Regions from separate parts of the Mangrovibacter phragmitis genome, predicted to be linked through region 2. Evidence: predicted binding sites of a transcription regulator. Region 2 holds the regulator's gene; each other region holds the start of a gene.
The links. Region 2 encodes Fur, which represses iron uptake genes when iron is present. Its sites were predicted from a motif close to ATAATAATGAGAACNACTATCAA; they were not measured.
Positions count from the first base shown of each region.

Region 1: a site for Fur is predicted at 939-961, ahead of bfd (bacterioferritin-associated ferredoxin). Genes of this name have one in related genera too.
Region 3: a site for Fur is predicted at 857-879, ahead of fes (enterochelin esterase). Genes of this name have one in related genera too.
Region 4: a site for Fur is predicted at 1,146-1,168, ahead of exbB (tol-pal system-associated acyl-CoA thioesterase). Genes of this name have one in related genera too.

Region 1 is NZ_CP134782.1:3,915,745-3,917,949, forward strand. Features, by position in the region: gene bfr (bacterioferritin) at 162-638, opposite strand; gene bfd (bacterioferritin-associated ferredoxin) at 710-904, opposite strand; gene tuf (elongation factor Tu) at 1,120-2,205, opposite strand, start outside.
Region 2 is NZ_CP134782.1:4,035,630-4,037,834, forward strand. Features, by position in the region: gene ybfE (LexA regulated protein) at 1-191, shown strand, start outside; gene fldA (flavodoxin FldA) at 349-879, shown strand; gene fur (ferric iron uptake transcriptional regulator) at 1,165-1,614, shown strand; partial or broken gene MPHASIOC01_RS19620 (ChiP family protein) at 1,819-2,057, opposite strand; gene MPHASIOC01_RS19625 (LacI family DNA-binding transcriptional regulator) at 2,089-2,205, opposite strand, start outside.
Region 3 is NZ_CP134782.1:3,419,920-3,422,124, reverse strand. Features, by position in the region: gene MPHASIOC01_RS16490 (cupin domain-containing protein) at 1-123, shown strand, start outside; gene MPHASIOC01_RS16485 (DUF1471 domain-containing protein) at 422-631, shown strand; gene fes (enterochelin esterase) at 935-2,146, shown strand; gene MPHASIOC01_RS16475 (MbtH family NRPS accessory protein) at 2,177-2,205, shown strand, end outside.
Region 4 is NZ_CP134782.1:3,626,155-3,628,359, reverse strand. Features, by position in the region: gene metC (cystathionine beta-lyase) at 1-988, opposite strand, end outside; gene exbB (tol-pal system-associated acyl-CoA thioesterase) at 1,235-1,969, shown strand; partial or broken gene exbD (TonB system transport protein ExbD) at 1,976-2,205, shown strand, end outside.

The sequences.
Region 1 (2,205 bases), 120 kb from region 2:
CTATTAGCGAGCCTGCGCATTATACGCAAATCTGCGCCTCAGGCAAGCTTTGTTTATAAATTAGTCATGGATATTGCACAAGTGGGGGTTTAATTGATAGTAAGCTGAAACAGGAAGATAGATAAAACGGAGACTCAGATATCGCCTCCGCTATAGTGGTGTCAGGCTTGTTCTTTAAGTTGGGACTGGAGATAATTTTGCAGGCCAATTTTACCGATCAAATCCAGCTCAGTTTCCAGCCAGTCAATATGGCTTTCCTCATCCGACAAAATTTCGATAAGCATATCCCTGCTGACATAGTCGTGAACCGAATCTGCATAAGCAATTGCTTCACGAAGATTCTTCGCCCCTTCCATTTCAAGATTGAGATCCGAACGAAGCATCTCTTCAACATCTTCCCCGATGTGAAGTTTGCCGAGGTCCTGCAGATTGGGGATTCCTTCAAGAAACAAAATACGCTCAATATACTTATCTGCATGCTTCATTTCATCAATAGACTCATGATACTCAATATCATTAAGCCTTGTCAGGCCCCAGTTTTTAAACATTCTGGCGTGTAAAAAGTACTGGTTTATTGCAACAAGCTCATTTCCCAATAGTTTATTGAGATGGGTTATTATCTTAGCATCACCTTTCATAGTCACTCTCTCCGCTTCCACTACTTAAAAGCGTAGATGGGTAGCAGAGTAAGTCAAAAAAAGCGCACTAATTATGCCGTTTCTTTAAACTCTGGTATCTGGATCAGTTCTTCCTGCATGATTTCCCTCGCGGCCCTGATGCACTTACCACACTGGTTACCGACAGGAACAAACTTGCGCAACTGCTGAAAAGATTGCGGATGAAACTGGCGTACCGCCTGGCGAATAGCTTTATCACTAACGCCGTTACACAGACAAATGTACATAACCACTCCAGTACAAATAACGATCAAATTCTAATTGAGAATGGTTATGATTACAATAGACGGTTCGTAAAAAGATCAGCACGATGCAGTTAAAGCATTCAAGCCCGGCTTTGAGAAATAACAGCGGAGTACAGATATCACAAGGCGAGGAGCAGACGTAAGAATTTGTGCAATAAAAAAGGGCGCCGAAGCGCCCTTTTTAGTTCGAAGACTAATTAGCCCAGAACTTTAGCAACAACGCCTGCACCAACGGTACGGCCGCCTTCACGGATTGCGAAGCGCAGACCTTCGTCCATTGCGATCGGGTGAATCAGGGTAACAACCATCTGAATGTTGTCGCCCGGCATTACCATTTCTACGCCTTCCGGCAGTTCGATGGAACCCGTTACGTCAGTAGTACGGAAGTAGAACTGAGGACGGTAGCCTTTGAAGAACGGAGTATGACGGCCGCCTTCATCTTTGCTCAGAACGTATACTTCAGATTCGAATTTGGTGTGCGGGTTGATTGAACCCGGTTTAGCCAGAACCTGACCACGTTCAACGTCATCACGTTTGGTACCACGCAGCAGAACCCCAACGTTTTCACCAGCACGGCCTTCGTCCAGCAGTTTGCGGAACATTTCAACGCCAGTACAGGTGGTTTTGGTGGTTTCTTTGATACCAACGATTTCTACTTCATCGCCAACTTTGATGATGCCGCGTTCTACACGACCGGTAACTACAGTACCACGACCGGAGATGGAGAATACGTCTTCGATTGGCAGCAGGAACGGTTTGTCGATAGCGCGTTCCGGTTCCGGAATGTAGCTGTCCAGTGCTTCTGCCAGTTCAATGATTTTCGCTTCCCACTCTGCTTCGCCTTCCAGCGCTTTCAGAGCAGAACCACGGATGATCGGGCAGTCGTCGCCCGGGAAGTCATACTGAGACAGCAGCTCACGAACTTCCATTTCAACCAGTTCCAGCAGCTCTTCGTCATCAACCATGTCACATTTGTTCAGGAACACGATGATGTAAGGAACGCCAACCTGACGACCCAGCAGGATGTGCTCACGAGTCTGCGGCATCGGGCCGTCAGTCGCAGCAACAACCAGGATAGCGCCGTCCATCTGAGCAGCACCGGTGATCATGTTTTTAACATAGTCAGCGTGGCCCGGGCAGTCTACGTGCGCGTAGTGACGGGTCGGGGTATCGTATTCAACGTGAGAAGTGTTGATGGTGATACCACGAGCTTTTTCTTCCGGCGCGTTATCGATCTGGTCGAATGCGCGAGCAGAACCACCGTAGGTTTTTGCCAGAACGGT
Region 2 (2,205 bases):
TGCGTATTAATAAACGCAACCAGCTTAAACGCGATAAGGTTCGTGGGCTTAAGCGTGTGGAATTAAAATTGAATGCCGATGCGGTAGATGCGCTGAATGAGCTGGCGCAGGTGCGTAACATGAGCCGAAGCGAACTTATTGAAGAGATGTTGATGGCTCAGTTAGATAACACAAAACCCGGTCATATATAATCCACGCATTCCCGGCCAGTTTTTCCTTTTCATGTAGCAGCGTGTGCACCCGGTAGTGATAGCTGTTTCCGCATGGGAAGCTGTTCTGCTATCATTGCCTTATCTGTGGACAAACTCACGCCACCATAACATTAAGTTTCAAGAGGTTATTAAACTCATGGCGATCGTAGGCATTTTTTTCGGCAGCGACACCGGCAACACTGAAAACATTGCAAAAAGCATTCAAAAACAGCTTGGTAAAGATGTTGCTGAAGTGCACGACATAGCCAAGAGCAGCAAAGAAGATATTGAAGCCTTTGATATTCTGCTGCTTGGTATCCCAACCTGGTATTACGGTGAAGCACAGTGTGACTGGGATGATTTTTTCCCTACACTGGAAGAAATTGATTTTACGGGTAAATTGGTAGCCCTGTTCGGTTGCGGTGATCAGGAAGATTACGCCGAATATTTTTGTGACGCCCTTGGCACAATGCGTGACATTATCGAACCGCGTGGTGCGGTTATCGTCGGCCACTGGCCAACTGCCGGGTATCATTTTGAAGCCTCGAAGGGTTTGGCAGATGACGACCACTTTGTCGGCCTGGCTATTGATGAAGACCGTCAGCCAGAGTTGACAGCTGAGCGTGTTGAAAAATGGGTTAAGCAAGTTTCTGAAGAAATGCAGCTCGATAGCATTATTAATGCCTGATAATTCAACGGCGCAACTATATTGCGCCGGATTGATAGGTAAAACCGATAAAAATAATTGCTACATTTTTTTAACTTTTTCACGTTAGCGCTGTACAATGATCCAGTTGACAGCATGTTTTTTTGGTAAATGTGCCAGTGCTGTCAGATTATTATTTTTCAATTTTGCTGGAGACTTGCGGTTTTCTTTAGGGAGTGTCAAACCTATAATGAGACGCATTAACTTTAGCGTATTACGTCGTATGCCCATTCACGGGTACTTTGCAAGCAACAGGACATATTCCGCATGACTGACAATAATACCGCATTAAAGAAGGCAGGCCTGAAAGTCACGCTTCCCCGGTTAAAAATCCTGGAAGTGTTGCAGGAGCCGGACAATCACCATGTCAGCGCGGAAGATTTATATAAGCGACTGATTGACATGGGAGAGGAGATTGGTCTTGCTACCGTGTATCGTGTGCTCAATCAGTTTGATGACGCCGGTATCGTTACACGCCATAACTTCGAAGGCGGCAAATCGGTATTCGAACTGACGCAGCAGCACCATCATGACCATCTGATTTGCCTGGACTGCGGTAAAGTTATTGAGTTCAGCGATGATTCTATCGAAGCTCGCCAGCGTGAAATTGCTACCAGCCATGGTATTCGCCTGACAAACCACAGTCTGTACCTCTATGGTCATTGCGCTGAAGGCGATTGCCGTGATGATGAACATGCACACGAAGGCACCAAATAATCGGGTGTACCCGTAAGCCTGTGTAATGTGACATCAACAAAAGCCAGGCTTAATACCTGGTTTTTTTGTCAGTGAGCTTTGTTCCGCTGGCAGGGCTTCCATCTCCCACAAGCGAATCAGCATTACTTAGCAATAACGCCCCTGCTGGTACGCGCTTGCCATCCGGGCTCACAGCGCGCACCGGCACATTACCGCTGACACAGAGCCGTATTTAAACTTTGCCGCTGCTTTACACAGGCGGATACCACTCTTATCGCCGCGCCAGTCTTCCTTGTATGCTTTATTGCCTGATAACAAGCAATTTCATTGGAGTGACCGCTTTCAGGGGACTCCGCCATTTCAATTGCGGTAAAAACCGCAAGCTCCAGGCCGAACATTTCGGCGAGATAACCGGACTGAAAATCCAGATTTGTGTTCCCTGTTGTGTGAGACAAATTGGTTTTGCAGTCAGAAAAGTGAAAACAACCAGACAGGTTAATTGAGGTTCTTTACTGAATCGCGAATGACCAGTTCACCGGGTAAACTCACGCAAGATTTATCTGTATGCGGTGAGATACCTAACAAACGTTCAACGGCCAGTTTGACCATGTC
Region 3 (2,205 bases), 620 kb from region 2:
CTGTGCCGCTATACCACTATTGGTGAACAGGAACTGGGTAACGGGCTGAATAACCCGGCGTTTGTCGCTGAACTGACTGCTCTGGTAAACCAGGGATACTGGTTCTTTGGCGAAGAAGAATAACCTTCATCAACCAGTGAGCAGGGCATTTGTCCTGCTCACCAGGTAATAATCCTGGTGGCACCTTCCGTTTATTCTGGTTAACATCATTTAATCCACTGATTTTAAATCGTATTCCTTCATCATCTCTTTTTTCAAGACCCGATTATTTTTATTAATATGTGCGAGTTGTAATTATAAGCGCACTTTTAGTTATTATAGATATAATTTCATTAGTTACCATATGTGCATTGACCTTAAGGCATCGTTCAACCAAATCACTTGTGTTGATTAACGAATTAATAAATGAAGGAATATGACTATGAAAAATATTAAAACCATCGCTGCTGCCGCTGCTCTTACTCTGGTTTCATTTGCAAGCTTTGCACAATCTGTCAGTGTGACCGCGGATACGCTGGATAGCGCTGAAGCAAAAATTGCTGCAAAAGCACAGCAGGAAGGAGCGTCCTACCATATTACTGAAGCAAATACGAACAACAAAGTTCATATGACTGCAGAGCTGACCAAATAATCACGCAGCGCTGGCTGTGGAACCAGAAAAACCGCATATAAGGTTTTTCTGGTTTGAACTCCACTGGTTATTCCCCACGAAACATCGCCTGTACTCTCTCCCTTTGGGGAAAATTATCTTCCAGAACAGATATTCCTGAAGAAGTAACGCTGATTAAAAACAGGGTTTTGTTACTTTTCTTCTGCCATCCCAAAGCCATTCATGAGAATTATAATAACATTGAAAATGAAAATTATTATCAATACTATAATGCGCAATTCCTGTTACAGTTAAAAACCATTTTAACGATGAGGTTATTGGGCAATGGAACTGGCTTTTGGGAGCCATGCGTGGTGGCAACATAAACAAAGCCCGGAGTGGGTGGCTGAAGGCACAGATAAGTGCCGGGTAACGTTCTGGTGGCGTGACCCGAATGGAGATGAATCAACTTCACCCGTTCGCCGGGTATGGCTCTATATTACCGGGGTCACAGACCACCATCAGCAAGCGGTTCCCCAGTCTCTGCAACGTACTCAGGGTACCGATGCCTGGTCATGGACCACCTCATTAAGTTCGCACTGGCGTGGCAGCTATTGCCTTATTCCCTCGCTCGCTGAAAACGACTTCAGTGAAGCTGTCATGCAGGGCGACATGAGCGATAAAATGGCGCTGCGAGAAAGCTGGCGCCGGTTGTTACCCCAGGCGATTGCTGACCCACTAAACCCGCTAAGCTGGCGAGGGGGGCGTGGTCACCCGGTTTCAGGTCTGGAACTGCCGGATGCGCCAGAACAACCAGGGTGGAAGAACACGCAAGTGGCTTACACAGCACCACAGTGTATTAACTGGTACAGCGAACATTTGCACAATACCCGCCGGGTTTGGGTTTACACCACTGGTGAGGTTTTTGATCCTGCCGAACGGCCACTGGCAATACTGCTGGACGGGGAGTTTTGGGCGCAGAGCATGCCAGTCTGGCCGGTACTGCAATCACTGACTCTGGCCGGGCAATTGCCCGCGGCCGTTTATGTACTGGTCGATGCTATCGATACTGCTCATCGCAGCCGGGAATTACCCTGTAACCCGGATTTTTGGCTGGCGGTGAAAAACGACTTATTACCCCGTATTGCGCAGCTTGCCCCCTTTAATCCTGACGCACAACATACCGTGGTTGCCGGGCAAAGCTTCGGTGGCCTGGCCTCGTTATATGCCGCATTACACTGGCCTGAGCATTTTGGCTGTGCGCTCAGCTTGTCTGGTTCCTACTGGTGGCCCAACCGGGGGGAAACCGTGGATGGCGAGCTTATCCATCAGGTGCAAAGTGGCCAGCTCCCGACGGGCAGTCCTCGTATCATTCTTGAAGCGGGCTTACGTGAGCCCCTTATCTTTCGGGCCAGTCAGGCCATGTATACACAACTACAACACGCACAGTACAACGTTTTGTGGCGTCAGTTTGACGGCGGACATGACGCGTTTTGCTGGCGCGGTGGGTTAACCAGCGGATTAACCACGCTCTGGGCACCACTGTTGGGCCAGTAAAGCGTATTTTTCATGACAGAGGAGCCAGGTATGGAGTTCAGCAACCCCTTCGATAACCC
Region 4 (2,205 bases), 410 kb from region 2:
TGTCCAGAAAATGGGCAAACTCAGCTTCACTAAGGCGTTTTTTCAAAATAAAAGAGAACAACCCGCTACAACCGGTAAAATCGCGCTTCCAAAATTCATGGCCTTTACTGCCGGGTAAAGCCGGGTGGTTAACGCGCTCAACAGCCGGGTGCTGCTGCAACCAGGTGGCAACAGCAATGCTGCTTTCCTGATGTTGTTTCAGGCGCACACCCAGGGTACGTAAGCCGCGACTGGTCATATACGCGGTATCTGCATCCACCATTTGCCCCATCAGGTAAGCATTTTCACGCAACTGTTCCCAGCAACGGGCGTTGGAAACTGCTGTGCCAACCATCGCATCGGAATGGCCAATCAAATATTTTGTGCCAGCCTGAATTGAGATATCGACACCAAAATCCAGAGCTTTAAACAGCACACCCGCAGACCAGGTATTGTCCATCATGATGATGGCATTGGGGGCTTTCTCTCGCACTGCTTTGACGATAGCCGGGACATCATGAACTTCCATCGTGATGGAACCCGGCGATTCCAGAAAAACAATACGCGTTTCCGGGCGGACCAGTTTGGCAATATCTGCGCCAGCAAGTGGGTCAAACCAGGAGGTGGTAACGCCTAACCGTGAGAGGATTTTGGTGCACAAATCCTGGGTCGGTTCATATGCTGTGCGGGTTACCAGAATATGATCACCTTGTTCAACAAAGGCCAGAATGGTATTAGCAACGGCGGCAGCTCCGCAGGGGAACAGCGCGCAACCAGCGCCACCTTCCAGCTCACACATAGCTTCCTGTAAGGAGAAATGTGTGAGGGTGCCGCGTCGGCCATAAAATAACTCACCTGTTGCCCTGCCTGCTGTGGCCTGCTTTTTGGCACTGACGGACTCAAATACCAGCGAAGATGCCCGCTGGATAACACTGTTCACAGAGCCCTGGGTATAGCGCTTGTTACGGCCAGCAGTAATCAGCGCGGTTTCAAGATGTTTCTCTGACATTGCCTGTCCCTTTATACGTCTGGATGTCTAAATAAGTTAACACGCTTCTGGCGGAACCGGCACAGGGAAATGACCTTCATAAGAAAAAGTGCGATAAATAGCAGTCAATTGCTGTCCTGGCGCAAAGAAACAGAGTGTGAGCCAGATCATTATGTAAATAGTAATGAGAACGACTATCAATTCGACACTATTTTGATATGATACCGACAATATTCGTTTTTTTCATGTTGGTCCTGGAGATTGACTGTGGCAGAAAATTTGATGCAGGCGGATTTGTCCGTCTGGGGTATGTATCATCATGCCGATATTGTGGTGAAACTGGTCATGATTGGCCTGTTGTTCGCCTCCGTGGTCACATGGGCGCTGTTCTTTCGCAAATTTACTGAACTGCTTGCCTGGAAACGCCGCCTTAATGGTGAGTATTCCGCACTCTCAAGTGCCCGCTCTTTAGATGAAGCCAGCGAAACTGCGGCAGGTTTTCACACCAGCAGTTTGAGTGCTCAGTTAATTAATGAAGCACAAGACGAGTTGGTCCTTTCAGAAGGGAGTACTGATAACGAAGGCATCAAATCGCGTACCAGTTTCCGTCTGGAGCGCCGTGTTGCGGCAACCGGGCGTTATCTGGGGCGCGGTAATGGCTTTTTGGCGACTATTGGTGCAATTTCACCGTTCGTTGGGCTGTTTGGTACAGTCTGGGGCATCATGAACAGCTTTATTGGTATTGCGCAGTCGCAAACAACGAACCTGGCCGTTGTGGCTCCAGGCATCGCTGAAGCGTTGCTGGCAACCGCAGTTGGCCTTATCGCTGCGATTCCAGCCGTGGTGATTTATAATGTTTTCGCCCGCATGATTGGCGCTTATAAAGCATCACTGGGTGATGTGGCCGCACAAGTGTTGTTACTGCAAAGCCGCGATCTGGATTTGGCTGCGAGCTGTGAAACACGTAATATCCAGCCAGCTCAGAAACTGCGTGCAGGTTGATGCCTTATGGCTATGCATTTTAATGAGAACTCAGACGACAGCGCCGAGATGCACGATATCAATGTCACACCTTTTATTGATGTGATGCTGGTTTTGCTGATTATCTTTATGGTGGCTGCACCACTGGCGACAGTTGACGTAAAAGTGAACTTACCGGGGTCATCCAGCGAGCCGCAACCCAGGCCGGAAAAACCTTTGTATCTGTCAGTCAAAGCAGACAAAACATTGTTTATCGG